DNA from 3 places in the Cupriavidus sp. WKF15 genome. Region 2 is predicted to be linked to each of the others. Evidence: predicted binding sites of a transcription regulator. Region 2 holds the regulator's gene; each other region holds the start of a gene.
The links. The regulator FNR, encoded in region 2, switches genes on or off when oxygen is low (the NO sensors DNR and NnrR bind a similar motif). The targets are predictions, from matches to a motif close to TTGATNNNNATCAA.

Region 1: the regulator FNR is predicted to act here: its motif matches at 1,778-1,791, upstream of CupriaWKF_RS31925 (universal stress protein).
Region 3: the regulator FNR is predicted to act here: its motif matches at 3,178-3,191, upstream of paaA (1,2-phenylacetyl-CoA epoxidase subunit PaaA).

The regions. Positions count from the first base shown of each region.
Region 1 is NZ_CP119574.1:423,434-428,111, forward strand. Features, by position in the region: gene acsA (acetate--CoA ligase) at 1-123, opposite strand, end outside; gene CupriaWKF_RS31910 (hypothetical protein) at 443-640, shown strand; partial or broken gene CupriaWKF_RS31915 (sigma factor-like helix-turn-helix DNA-binding protein) at 649-852, opposite strand; partial or broken gene CupriaWKF_RS31920 (sigma-70 factor domain-containing protein) at 970-1,098, opposite strand; gene CupriaWKF_RS31925 (universal stress protein) at 1,240-1,695, opposite strand; gene CupriaWKF_RS31930 (DNA-binding response regulator) at 2,909-3,316, shown strand; gene CupriaWKF_RS31935 (helix-turn-helix domain-containing protein) at 3,409-4,302, shown strand; gene CupriaWKF_RS31940 (response regulator transcription factor) at 4,306-4,678, opposite strand, start outside.
Region 2 is NZ_CP119572.1:1,343,002-1,347,679, forward strand. Features, by position in the region: gene ccoG (cytochrome c oxidase accessory protein CcoG) at 34-1,506, shown strand; gene CupriaWKF_RS06390 (FixH family protein) at 1,591-1,806, shown strand; gene CupriaWKF_RS06395 (hypothetical protein) at 1,803-2,048, shown strand; gene fnr (fumarate/nitrate reduction transcriptional regulator Fnr) at 2,097-2,822, opposite strand; gene CupriaWKF_RS06405 (sulfite exporter TauE/SafE family protein) at 2,902-3,657, shown strand; gene scpB (SMC-Scp complex subunit ScpB) at 4,206-4,678, shown strand, end outside.
Region 3 is NZ_CP119573.1:1,619,281-1,623,958, forward strand. Features, by position in the region: gene CupriaWKF_RS24760 (esterase-like activity of phytase family protein) at 1-511, opposite strand, end outside; gene CupriaWKF_RS24765 (YbhB/YbcL family Raf kinase inhibitor-like protein) at 669-1,223, opposite strand; gene ycaC (isochorismate family cysteine hydrolase YcaC) at 1,504-2,130, shown strand; gene paaX (phenylacetic acid degradation operon negative regulatory protein PaaX) at 2,154-3,098, opposite strand; gene paaA (1,2-phenylacetyl-CoA epoxidase subunit PaaA) at 3,215-4,198, shown strand; gene paaB (1,2-phenylacetyl-CoA epoxidase subunit PaaB) at 4,251-4,532, shown strand; gene paaC (1,2-phenylacetyl-CoA epoxidase subunit PaaC) at 4,559-4,678, shown strand, end outside.

The DNA.
Region 1 (4,678 bases), on a different replicon from region 2:
CCTGCCCAGCTTGCTGAAGACGGCGTCCCAGGAAAAGCGGCTGCGCTCGGCCTCGTAGTCGGCGAAATTTGGCGCAACGCGCAAGTCCGCTGCCGTCTTATGGATGATTTGTGACGGATCCATTCTTGCGCTCATCCTCCTTGGGATCACTATAGGAGGCAGACAGGGCAGCGAGAAGCCCATGTGCCCGGCGGATACGCCGAGGGTTTCCCGTGCGCATCACGCCACCTTCGGCGCTTACCGAGCAAAGGGCAGAGGCGCGCGACGGTCGCCGGGTGAAAAAGCGATCACGCTCCAGTTGATCAAGCTCAACGATCGGCCACTCTCGCCGAACTCGTGCCGTTTCGGTTCGTATAGTTGCCCAGCAGGTGCCGGTTATCAGCAGGTCGTCGCAAGAAGCTTGCGGTGCAGGCATGAGAATCACCCTCTGCCGGAGACAGAGATGCTAAGTCCCCATGAGATTGCAGCGCTGATGGTCCTGTGCGAATCGGAAGCGCACCGCGAACTGGACCCGGCCGATATCGGCGCACTCATCGAGCGCCAGTTGGTCCGCCTCGAAGCTGCGACACAGGAGTACAGGCACATACGCGTGACCAACGAGGGCAGGCGCCTTCTGACGGCGATCGGGAAGTGCCACTGAACGATTGCTCAGTGTGTGCCGCCCGCAGGCAGGTGACCGCCCTTCGTCAGTGCATGCTCTTCCAGGAACGAGCGGCCGGTCTGCGCCTGGGCTGACGTGCGCAGCAGCTCTAATGCAGTCTTTTCGAGGCGCCTGACCTTCTCGCGCGAGAGGCCCGTCTGCCAGGCGATTTTCTCGTAGCTTGCCGGGGCGCTGCCGCCAATGCCGAATCGCAGTGCGCCACGCATCCGCACCAGGGACTGGCGGAGCGCTTTCATCCGCTTAGGCTCATCGGTGCCGGTCTGGTTGCCGGCGCCGGCGATCCACGCCACGATGGCGCGCGGGCAACCGGCGAAGGCCCAGAGTAGGGTATGGCGGCCGGTCTCGATCTCCTTCGCGAGCGCCATCTCCTGCTCCTTGGTGAGCAATGCTACGGCGTGCATGCGCCGGGTATAAACGGCAAGGGGATCCGTCGACGCACCCACGCCACTGGCCGCTTCCTCGAGGAGCTTTATGGCGTCCTCTGCGGTAGCCTGGTCGACGCCATTGCCGGCGACCGCGGGGAACGGCACGGAGACTTGCCAAGGTCCCGGCAGACTCCTTCGAGCGGTCTGGTCGGGTCACTTTTCCGTCTCGCTACGGATCAGCAGGACGGGCAAACTGGTCTTGCGAATCACGCCCTCGGACACGCTTCCCATGACTAGGCGGCGGATTCCGCGCCGCCCGTGCGTGCCGAGGACAATCAGGTCGGCATTCCAGTGGCGCGCCTCGTTCACGATGGTGTTCGCGATCTGGCCTGGCGAGTTGGTACGCTCGAGCAAACGGGTCACGCAAGGTACACCGGCAGCGTTGAATCGGTTGACCGTGGCGGCCAGTACCTTTTGCCCAAAGTTCATGACTTCCTTCATGAGATCGGCCGGGTCCCTGTAGCTGACCTCGAAGAACAGGTCACTGTCGTCTGCCACGAACAGCACTTTGACTTCCGCGCCGCTGGCCTTGGCGACGACAATGGCTTGCTCGACTGCGAGGACCGACGATTGGCTGCCGTCAACAGCGACAAGGATGCGTTCATACATGGTGGAATTCCCGACAGGAAAGGGCGACTGCCGCGATGACAGCCAGACAGTTTCAAGCCTAGGTGCCGGTGGCGCGTAGGAGTTGACTTGCGTCAAACGTGCAGTCCCGCCCTTCCCGATTCCGCCGGCTGGTCAGGGGAGGGCGGCGGCATGCTGCCATTTCCCAAGCCCTCTTTGATGTGCGACAAATGACCGAGGTTGCTCACGACACCCGGCGACAAATCAGGAGTCGACCGCTGTCAGGCTGTACTGACAGGCCCGCCGTAGTTACCTACGCAAGCAGGGGCACGGCCGACAAACGGCGCGCCACGGCGCTGACATGACAATCAGCGTCTCCTGATGGCGGTAGCGGGGTGTCCCTTCGATACTGGAGTTAACAACCTCTGCTATCGACGAAGGAATTGCCATGGACCACTATTGCACGCTGTGCGGACGCCTCGGGCATTCTGCATCGGGCTGCCCGTGGGGTCCGTACATTCATCATGCGAGAATTTCTCCTTCCGTGCCAGACGTGTGCCGGGCGCAAAGGGGAGAGCCTGCAATTGCCAGGCAGTGGCCGGCTGCGACGGCATGCCGATCACCGACGGCGTGATCGTGCCATGGGTGCGGCAGCCGCAATCAGGTGTCTACCCGTTCTTTTCGGTGCGTCGGTGTGCGGCCCGCCGGAACGAAGAAATGCCGCCCGGGACTCGCCAGATCGGCGGCGCCCCTTTGGTGACGCCGCCACAATCTCGACACTCTAGTGCTTGGCAGCACGGCCCGCCTTATCAGAGGCCTGCTGCGATGCCTTCGAAGCGGCCGCGGAAACCAGGTTCAAATTATTCTCAGCAGCTGTCCTGGGTGTCCACCAAAGTCGATTTGAGGGTCCGAAAATTCAAGTCGACCAGCTTCTGCAAGCTGTCAAGGCCCTTATTGGCCAGGCCGCAAAAGACATCGAAGCTAGCGCTCCAGAGCGGAGGTTGTTCAGCGCGCTGCATCGAGGCATGGTGCGCCGTGTACGCCCTGGTTGGCATGCTTTGCGAAATGCTCGGAAAGCGGGTTCGCGAAAGGACAGCCCACTTCACTACGGGCGGTGAAGCGGATTTTTCCCTTGCGGTCGGGAGCTGAACGTCGACCGTCCGTCAGGGAAGCCTGACAGTGCCGCATCCGAATCTGACGCGACTCTCAGCCTTGCCTCATTTCGGTACACCGGGACATCCACAATACTGCGTATATGAGTGATCGCACCCAACAAGATTGCCTCACCGTCTATCTGCTCGAACATGTCATCCCGATCCGGCGCAGACAGTTGCGAATGCTGAAGACGCTGGCTGGCATTCAGGTGATAGGAATGGGGGCAGACGCGGCGACCGAGCTGCAGATGCTGATCGCTGTAAGGCCGGACATCATTCTGATCGGACTGCGCACCTCGCAGCCGGGCTGGTTGGCGCAGATCCAGACAGTGGCGAAAGCACTCCCAGATAGCATCTTGATTGTGCTTGCCGAAAGCGGCGCTTCGTTGTTACGTAAGGCTTGCCTGAAGGCAGGCGGGCGCTATTGCTTTGACAGGACGCTCGAAATCAATGAACTGCGGGCGGCTCTGATAGAAGCAATTGCGGTAAAGAACGCCAAGAAGCCATAGGGAGGTTGCAATCGGTGACAAATGCGCACTGTCAAGAATGCGCAGGATCGCCGTTCGGCCAGTCGACGACTGGCATCGGGATGGAGACAACGATGTTCGAAACAAGCATTGCGAGGACGACAGCCCTGACGGCATTCGATGCCGTCACTTCGGAAGCCGAGGACTTTGGTCACATCGTGTCGAAGTCGCCAAAGTCAAAGGTTCAATGTTCCTCCTGTGCGCTGCGGCACATCTGCATGGCGTCCGCACTGGATGAGAAGGAGGTCGCTCGCCTGAGTGGCGTTGTCCTCAACTGGCGAGCGGTCAGGCAGGGACAGGCGCTGTACCGGACCGGCGATCCGTTCCACAGTGTGTACGCGTTGCGCTCAGGTTCGTTTAAGACCGTTCTCTCGCACCAGAGTGGCCGGGAATATGTATCCGGTTTCTTCCTGCCTGGCGAAACTCTCGGCGTAGACGGCATTGCGACTGAGCAGCACATTTGCGATGCCGTTGCCCTCGAGGACAGCGCCGTCTGTGTGATCCCGTTCCATCTCCTGGAAGCGCTGTGCCGCGAGGTCAAGCCATTGCAGCTACACGTTCATAAGATGTTGAGCGCGGAAATCGTACGCGAAACCGGTCAGAGGATGCTGCTCGGGAACCTCACCGCCGAGCAGCGCGTGGCCGCGTACCTGCTCGACATCTCGGCTCGGTTCGAGCGCCGGGGCTATTCGGCGACCGACTTCACGTTGCGCATGACACGGGAGGAGATTGGGAGTTACCTGGGCCTGACACTGGAAACTGTCAGCCGTACTTTGTCCCGCTTCCAGCAGGAAGGCATGATCCGGGTCCATGGCAAGCAAATCACGCTATGCGACCTTGAGGCGCTTGACGCGCGCTGGGGGCAGGCAAAGGCAACAGTGTCCGCACGCCTCGCCTGCGCCCAAACGCATGCGGCCACCAGCACTCGCTTCGACTGGGGTACAGCCTCGAATGAGGCCCCATGCTAAGTCTTAGAAGTCCTCGTCCTCGCCAAACAAATGATGGTGCAGGGCATACCGTACCAGCGCGGCTTCGCTCGACATATCCATTTTCTCCATCAGGCGCATCTTGTAGGTACTGACGGTCTTGGCGCTCACACACAGCGCCGCCGCGATGGCCGTCAGCGACTCGCCCAGGACCAGACGGCGATAGACCTCCAGTTCGCGGTCGGACAAGTGCAGGTGAGGCGCCTCGCCATGTTGATCCCGCAAACTCGTCGCGAGTTTTCCTGCGATGGCCGGGCTGACATAGGTGCTGCCATTGGCTACCTGACTAATGGCGGCGACCACTTCATTTGCGGCGCTTTCCTTGGTCAGGTAGCCGGCAGCCCCCGCCTGGAAAGCG
Region 2 (4,678 bases):
GGGATGCGCGATCGCGGCTGAAGGAGCGCATCCATGAATGCACCCGGGACAGAACCACTGGCCCGCGCGGCCGGCCCGCAAGGGCCGGCGTCGTCGCCTGTCGAAACCTCCGACGAAACGCTCTACGAGGTTCGACGCAAGATATACCCGCGCTCGGTGACGGGCGCGTTCTCCAACTGGCGGGTCTGGATGGTACTCCTGACCCAGCTTATCTACTACGGCACGCCCTGGCTGCAATGGAATGGCAGACAGGCCGTGCTGTTCGACCTTGGCGCGCGCAAGTTCTATATCTTCGGACTGGTGCTCTGGCCACAGGATGTCATCTATCTTGCCGTCCTGCTGGTGATTTCCGCGCTGGCGCTGTTCCTGTTCACGGCGATTGCCGGCCGGCTTTTCTGCGGCTACGCGTGTCCACAAACGGTCTACACCGAAATATTCATGTGGATCGAGCGACATGTCGAAGGCGACCGCTTCGCGCGGATCCGCCTGGACGGTGATCCCTGGAGCGCGCGCAAGTTCCGCCTGAAGGCTACCAAGCACTCCCTGTGGATACTGGTCGCGCTGTGGACGGGCTTCACGTTCATTGGCTACTTTGCGCCGATCCGTGAGCTTGGCGGCCAGGTACTGAGCTTCTCGCTGGGTCCGTGGCAGGCGTTCTGGATGCTTTTTTACGCCTTCGCCACGTGGGGGAATGCAGGCTTCATGCGCGAGCAGGTCTGCAAGTACATGTGTCCGTATGCGCGGTTCCAGAGCGTGATGGTCGACCCCGACACCTATGTGGTCACCTACGACGTCGGGCGCGGCGAGCCGCGCGGCAGCCGGTCGCGCAAGGTGGATCATCACCAGGCCGGGCTAGGTGACTGCGTCAACTGCAGCATCTGCGTGCAGGTGTGCCCGACCGGCATCGATATCCGTGACGGGTTGCAATACGAGTGCATCGGTTGCGGTGCCTGCATCGATGCATGCAACCAGGTCATGGACAAGATGGACTACCCGCGCGGGCTGATCCGCTATACGTCCGAGAATGCCATGCGCAAGGCGCTGTCGGCCGCTGCGGCGCGCAAGCGGCTGGTGCGGCCGCGGACCATCATCTACTCGATTATCTGGCTGGTGATGGTTGCAGGTTTCGTGGCTTCGCTTGCGCTGCGCACGCCATTGAAAGTGGACATCATCCGTGACCGCGGGGCGCTTGGGCGTGAGGTGGACGGGCGCTGGATCGAAAACGTCTATCGACTGCAACTCATCAATACCACCGAGGCGCCCATGCGCATCAGCGTGAAGGCCGAGAGCGACGAACTGAAGAACATGACCGTCGAGTACGATCCGGACGCGCAGGCTCTGGCGCCGACATCGAACAGGCTGGTGCCGATCCGGATTCGCGTGCCGATCGACGATGCCGCGCAAGGTACGCACAAGATCAGCGTGACAGTGACCAGCGAAGGTGCGGGGCAAGGTAGTGCGCAAATCAGGCAATCTACCAGTTTCATCGTGCCACGCAATTTGTGATGCTAAGGGCGGCACGGCGCGTCGGCGCTGTGCCGTACCAAACCGCGAGCGCCTCGATGAGGCGTTGACGAAGGGGGCAAGGCGATGCAAGAAAGCAATCCGTGGTGGAAAGAGCCGTGGCCGTGGCTGCTGATGAGTGGTCCGTTGCTGGCCATGGTGGCTTGCGGCGTGACTATCTGGCTGGCTTCCACTCATCCTGACCGGCCAGTGGTCGATGGTGTGGCCCGGCATGGCCTGGTTGTCGAGAAGGTGGCAGGTGCCTCGGGCAGTGCCAAGGCACCGCAAGCGAGGCAGCCATGAGGCTGCGCTGGCTGATGTGGGTACTGTGGCCGGCGTTCCTGATGGCCGGGGTTGCCACGGCAACTGTGTTTTCCGTGGTGGACCCTGGCGACCTGAATTTCTTCGGTCAGCCGATCGAGGCCTCGCGCGAGGCGGTCTATACGATCGGTTTCCTGCTGGCCTGGATATTCTGCGCATTGTCCAGCGGACTGACGCTGTACACCATGCCGACAAAGCTCAGCGAAACGGACGAGCTGGAGTAAGAAGCGGCAGGAATTGACCGCCTTGCCACGCGAGGCGGTCAGATGGCCTCAGCAGGAGCGGCTGTAGACTTGCTTGATGCCCGCCATGTCGACTAGCTTGACGTGACGTTGACGGATCTGGATCAAGCCGGCCTCGGCAAATCGTGAGAACAGACGGCTGACCGTTTCGAGCTTCAGACCCAGGTAGCTGCCGATTTCTTCCCGGCTCATGCGCATGACGAACTCGGTCGACGAATACCCGCGGGCGGACAAGCGCTCGGACAGGTTGATGAGGAACGCGGCAAGCCGCTCCTCGGCGCGCATGGAGCCAAGCGTGACGAGCATGAGCTGGTCATGCGAGATTTCCTTGCCCATCAGGCGCAGGAACTGCTGCTGCAACGATGGCAGGTCGATGGACAGCGACTGGAGATCGGCCAGGCGAACGACGCATACCTCCGTGTCTTCGAGGGCGGTGGCATCCGAGGCGTGCTGCATCTCTCCCAGGCCGTCGAGGCCAACCACTTCGCCTGGCAAGTGGAAACCGGTGATTTGCGAGCGGCCGTCTTCCGTGGTGACATGCGTCTTCAGGGTGCCGAAGCGAATGGCATAGACCGCAGTCAGCGGATCGCCCATGCGGTAAAGAGTTTCGCCCTTGTGGACACGGACACGTTCCTGCACCAGGGTGTCCATCTTCTGCAGGTCCTGCTGGCTCATGCCCACCGGCAGGCACAATTGCCCCATGCCGCAAGTGGAGCAACGGGGCGACATCTCGGTGACGGGGATGGATGTTAGCAATTGGAACCTGCAGTATTGGAGCGGCGAGGGCGCAATACGTGCATTTTAACGCGCGATGTGATGCGGTAGGGAGTTGCAGTTGACTTTTGGTGTGCTACTCAGTGTTTTCATGCTCGCCTTGCTAGGGGGCTTCCACTGCGCTGCCATGTGTGGTGGCGTAGCGCTGGCTGTCGAGCAACGCGCCGCCGGCGTACCCGTTGCCGTTGTGCGGCGCCCACAGGACTGGCTCGTGGAGCTCCTTGTCATGCATGTCGGGCGTATTTCCACTTACATGCTGCTTGGTGCGCTGCTGGGCGCCTTGGGGGCGACGGCCTGGCGTCAGGACTATCTGCCCGTCCAGCGCTGGCTGTTCGGAGTCGGCAGCGCCTTGCTGCTACTGTCTGGCTGGCGCTTGATACGCGGCGAGGCCTTTACCATCGTGTGGCTGGAGCGCCTCGCGGCGCGTGCGGTTAGCGCCAGTGCCGCCGGCATGGCTCGATTGGGCAGAAAGACGACGGAAGCCAAGGCTCGGCGGGGCGGCCTGGCACGCCGCTATGGGATGGGACTGGCTTGGGGTTTGGTGCCCTGCGGCATGGTTTATGGGGCCCTGGCCCTTGCTTTGCTGGCCGGAAATGCGCCCTCGGGGGCGCTGGTGATGGGCGCCTTTGGCCTCGGTACGTTGCCTAATCTGCTGGCGCTGTCGAGCTTTTCGGGGCTTTTGCGCGCCTGGTCGCGACGGAGCTGGGTAAGGGTCGGGGCCGGCTTGGCCGTCATGGCATTCGGTGCATTGGGAATCGGCCGAGCGGTGTTGTTGCCACATTCCCTGGCAGAGCATGGGTTCTGCCTGGTGTTCTGAAACCACTCCATACGCTCTGGCGCCGCGCGGTGGTTGCAGGTGTGGGCTGGAATGCCATACAATCATCTCCATTGCGGTATCGCGCGGCGTGGTTCCGAGCGGCGCCCGGCAGCCCTTCCAAAAAGGGGGCGCGCCCAGGGTTTCGGGCAAAGCGCCGACAATTCGGCACCGAACCTTTCCGCAGTCCATCCGGTTCACAATATCTGTTCAAAAGTCCGGCTGGCTTTGCGGCCGTGGTGCAGTCATTGCTGGCCCTGCTTCCGATATCCGTTTTTCTTGCGGCCGAGGCGGACTTTAGCCGGAGGCCATGTCTGCCCATATGGGCGCGTGCAAGAGGTTCGTGCACTGGTACTTGCCGGTGACCGGGCAATCTCCTGCCGGAACACACCCGGCAAATCGATGCAACAGAAGATGCACGGCCTCGAGGCGAAGAGCTTTCGGGTTTGCTGCGCGACGAGATGGCGGTGGCAATCGCACCGCTGAATCCACAATGTCCAGGGCTCCGGGTTCGTCCGGGAGCAGGTGCAAAGACAGGCTGCACACCCAACATGAATACCCAAGAGGCGAAAATCGTCCTCGAGACTGCGCTGATCTGTGCGCAGGAGCCCCTGCGCGTGAGCGACCTGCGTCGGCTGTTTGCCGATGATGTCGGCGCTGACACGATTCGGGCCCTGCTTGATGAATTGCGCCAGGACTGGCGCCAGCGTGGGGTCGAGTTGGTGGCGTTGGCCAGCGGCTGGCGTTTCCAGAGCCGACCGGAGATGCGGGAATACCTGGATCGCCTTAATCCCGAGAAGCCGCCCAAGTATTCCCGAGCGGTCATGGAGACGCTGGCGATCATTGCGTACCGGCAGCCGGTGACGCGCGGCGACATCGAGGAGATTCGCGGCGTGACGGTCAGCACGGAGGTGGTCAAGAAGCTGGAAGACCGCGGCTGGATCGAGGTCATCGGTCACCGCGATGTGCCAGGCCGGCCAGCGCTCTATGCGACCACCAAGGCATTCCTCGATGACCTTGGGCT
Region 3 (4,678 bases), on a different replicon from region 2:
AACCGGTCAGGTAGCGTGCCTTGCTGCCCTCGTGCACGATGCGGAACGGCACCTTCTTGTCGGGGTCATGCAGGAACACGGTCTTCAGGCGCTGGAACTTGCCGCTCGCGAAATCCACTTTGTAGTGGTTCAGGTAGAGCATGAAGTCCGGCGAGTTGGCCTTGGCGCCCGCGCCGTTGTCGGTCAGCACCCAGAAGGTGCCGTCGGCCATGCGCTTGATCCCGGAGTGGCCCTGTGCGGGCTGGCCGCGGAACGGCAGCGACACGCCGGTCGGGCGGCCGTTGGACTTGCCTTCGACCGAGCCCGGCGTATCGGCACGCTGCGCGGTGGTGAACTTGCCGCTGATCTGCAGGTCGGCCGGAGCGTCCTTGGGCACCGGCAGATAAGTTTGGGCCGGCAGCACGGCGTGGCCGGCGAGCGTGGCTGGGTAGGCGGTCTGCGCCTGCAGCGACGGCGACAGGGCAAGGCAGGCCAGCGTGATGGCGCTGGCCAGGACGGTTTGACGGAACATCGGGCGGGCTCCTTTGCCGGGATCGGTGAGCGCGGCACCACGCCGCGCCAGCAAAAGCGCCCCATTCTGGCGGTCGAGTTTGACAAATTTGTGATGCTGCCGCCTCTGCGGCTATCGCCCGTAACCGCGGAGCCGCCGGTTTGCCGCCGCGCAGCCTCTACTTCCGGCCGTAGCGGCCCACGACGCTGGCGCCGCCGCGCGCATGTCCCTTGAGCGCCGCCATCAGTTCATTGCGCGTCAGGCCCGCAGGCAGCGCGCCGGGCTCCAGGTCGGTCGCAACCACCGTCACGATGTAGTGGTGCGGGACATCGCCGGGAGGCGGGCAAGGTCCGCGGTACGCGGCCTCGCCGGTAATGTTCTTGCCGACTGTGATGCCGGGGCCATCCTTCTGCCCCTCGCCCTGCCGCAGGTGGCCGCGATCCGCCGCGATGTTGTAGGCAACCCAGTGCGAGACCCCGAGGCCCATTGCGCCATCGGGATCGAACATGAAGATCGCCACGGAGCGCGTGCCTGCCGGCAGGCCGGACCACGCGACCGGGGGCGATACGCCCTGGCCGCCGCAGTCCGGCTGGCTGCCGCCATGCGCCGCGGGAATGGCGGCGTTTTCGGAGAAGGCGCTGGACGATACGGTCATCGGTGCGGCGTCGGCGATGGAAGCGCACGCCAGGCACAGCGCCGCGGACGCGGAAAGCAGCAATGGTCTTGCTTTCATTGGAGGTTCCTGTTCGAAGTTGACGGATCAAGCCAGAAAGCTCGCCTTGATTCCACGGTAGGACGGATTCCATGGGATGCCTAGCCACCGGCGCCGGGGTGCCTTTTTTGTCCTGTCGCACGCGCGCAGCCCGACCTATGCTTTGGAACGCATGGCCGACAGGCAATGGCGCTGCCGGCAATGCGCGAGGGCAGGTCAGGCCAGCAGCTTCCCTGTGCCGCCCGATGCCTCTTGCATGCGTGCCTGTCCAACGTGTCAGGCCGCCCAACCGGAGCCCAAGATGAGCAAGACCTACAAGCGCCTGGACAAGACCCAGGCGGCGGTGCTGATGGTGGATCACCAGGCCGGTTTGCTGTCGCTGGTGCGTGATATCGAGCCGGACCGTTTCAAGAACAACGTGCTGGCGCTGGCGGATCTCGCCAAGTACTTCAAGTTGCCAACCATCCTGACCACGAGCTTCGAGGATGGTCCCAACGGCCCGCTGGTACCCGAACTCAGGCAGATCTTCCCCGACGCGCCGTTCATCCCGCGACCCGGGCAGATCAATGCCTGGGACAACGAGGATTTCACCAAGGCCGTGAAGGCCACCGGCAAGAAGCAGTTGCTCATTGCCGGCGTGGTGACCGAAGTCTGCGTGGCGTTCCCGGCGCTCTCCGCGATCGAGGAAGGCTTTGACGTCTTTGTCGTCACCGATGCGTCGGGTACGTTCAACGAAGTCACGCGCGATTCGGCGTGGCGGCGCATGAGCGAAGCCGGCGCGCAGCTGATGACGTGGTTCGGCGTGGCTTGCGAGCTGCACCGTGACTGGCGCAACGATATCGAAGGACTCGGGACGCTGTTCTCCAACCACATACCGGACTACCGGAACCTGATCACCGCCTACACGACCGTGAAGGGATCGCGCTAGCGCACCGGCGCGCACTTCCGCGCCTAGCGGGCGGCCTCGGCGTGGCTGCCCGCGCCAAAGCGCCTGCGCAGCGCGCGGTTAGCGTTGATCAGGTGGCCGTCGGACACTTCGACCACTTCGCGCAGGTAGTCTTCGCTGGCGTCGAGCAGGGCCGCGTACATATCCCGGCACAGGTCTCGCGCGGTGCGGCCCGGCCAGTCCGCCGGCAGGAGCTGTTCCGGCAGGTTCGGGTCGCGCAACAGCACGCGGCGGTATTCGTGCAATAGCAGGGTGCGCACGAAAAACGCGTCCGCCGGGACCATGCCGTGTGCGTCGGCCAGTACCGGCGAGAAGCGGCGCAGCAATGCCTGCCAGGCGGACGCCACGTCGCCAAGTTTGAAGGTCTGGTGCATCAGTGTCTGCAGTGGCCGGATTGAGAATGCCTCGATGCTGGTGGCTTGCATCACCGCCACGAACTCCTGCGCCTGCGCGGCACGGATGATTTCGCCCAGCGAGCCGGCATCGGCATTCGGGTGCGCGTACACGCCCGGTGCAATTGCGCCGAAGCCTTCCCACAGCAGTTCGCGCCTGAGCCGCTGGCGGATCGTGGCGCGCGCGTCGCCGCGCACCAGCGCCAGGGTCCAGCGCCCGTCCCAGTCGGGCGCATCGCCGGCATAGATCCGCTTGCCCGCATGGACGCAGCGCTGCAGCCCCGCCTCCGACAAGCCGTAATAGCTGCGCCGCCCGATCCGCGTGGCCTCGAGCCAGTCGTCCGCGGTCAGCCGGAACGTCGCGGTGCGCACCAGCCGGTCATTGATGCCGAACGGCGCGGCCAGGCGGATCAGGCTGCCCAGCCACAGCGCCTGCGGACGTGGCGCCACCACATCGCCGAACAACGTCACCAGCATCGAATTGGCGCCGAGCTTGAGCCCGCGCGCGAGTCGTGCGACCTGCGGGGAAACGGCATCCACGTCTGAACGAGTGGCCATGCATGCACCTTGAAGTGATACACAATCGTCGATTGTTTGAATCAAATTGTATCACTATCATCCACTGCAACCGAATGATTTGACGCAAGTCAAGACCCTACAGATCGGAGTACGGCATGTACGCACAGTTGGTGGATACCGGGGCAACAAGGCTCCGCGCGATGGAAGAGATGGACCCGCAGGAACGCGAGTTCCAGGCGCGCGTGGACGCCGGCATCAAGATCGAAGCCAAGGACTGGATGCCCGAGGCTTACCGCAAGACCCTCATCCGCCAGATCTCCCAGCACGCGCATTCCGAGATCGTCGGGCAGCTGCCGGAAGGCAACTGGGTCACGCGTGCGCCAACGCTCGAACGCAAGGCCGTGCTGCTGGCCAAGATCCAGGACGAAGCGGGCCATGGCCTCTACCTGTACAGCGCGGCGGAAACGCTGGGCGTGTCGCGCGACCAGTTGCTCGGCGACCTGCATTCCGGCAAGGCCAAGTACTCGAGCATCTTCAACTACCCGACGCTGAACTGGGCCGACATCGGCGCCATCGGCTGGCTGGTCGATGGTTCGGCCATCATCAACCAGGTGCCGCTGTGCCGCTGCTCGTTCGGCCCCTATGCCCGCGCCATGGTGCGGGTGTGCAAGGAGGAGTCGTTCCACCAGCGCCAGGGCTACGACATCCTGCTCAAGCTGTGCCAGGGCACCCCCGAGCAGAAGCAGATGGCGCAGGACGCGCTGAACCGCTGGTGGTGGCCGGCGCTGATGATGTTCGGCCCGTCCGACGCGGATTCGCCCAACAGCGCGCAATCGATGCAATGGCGCATCAAGCTGTTCTCCAATGACGAGCTGCGCCAGAAGATGGTGGACCAGACCGTGCCGCAAGCCGAACACCTGGGCCTGACCATTCCCGATCCGGACCTGAAGTGGAACGAGGGGCGCGGCCACTACGACTTCGGTGCCATCGACTGGGACGAGTTCTACAACGTCGTGCGCGGCAACGGCCCGTGCAACCGCGACCGCCTGCGCACCCGCGTCAAGGCCTGGGACGACGGCGCCTGGTTCCGTGAAGCGCTGGTGGCGCATGCCGACAGGCAAGACCGCGCCGCCGCCTGAACCCTCCGGCGCGCCAGCGCCGACAACCCCGCAAACTGACAGGAGAGTTGCCATGAAAGAGTGGCCGCTTTGGGAGATCTTTATCCGCAGCCAGCACGGCCTGGCCCACAAGCACGTGGGCAGCCTGCACGCGCCGGACGGTGAAATGGCGATCAACCATGCGCGTGACGTCTATACGCGCCGCAACGAAGGCGTGAGCGTCTGGGTGGTAAAGGCCGCCGACGTGGTCGCCAGCAGCCCCGGCGACAAGGGCCCGCTGTTCGAGCCCGCCAACAGCAAGGTCTACCGGCACCCCACCTTCTTCCCGATGCCGGAAGAGGTCAAGCACATCTGATTTCCAGGCGCGAGGACGCATCCACCATGGACCAACACAAGTTCGAATACCTGCAGCGCCTGGGCGATACCACGCTGGTGCTCGGCCAGCGCCTGTCGGAATGGTGCGGCCGCGGCCCCGCGCTGGAAGAGGACATCGCGCTCACC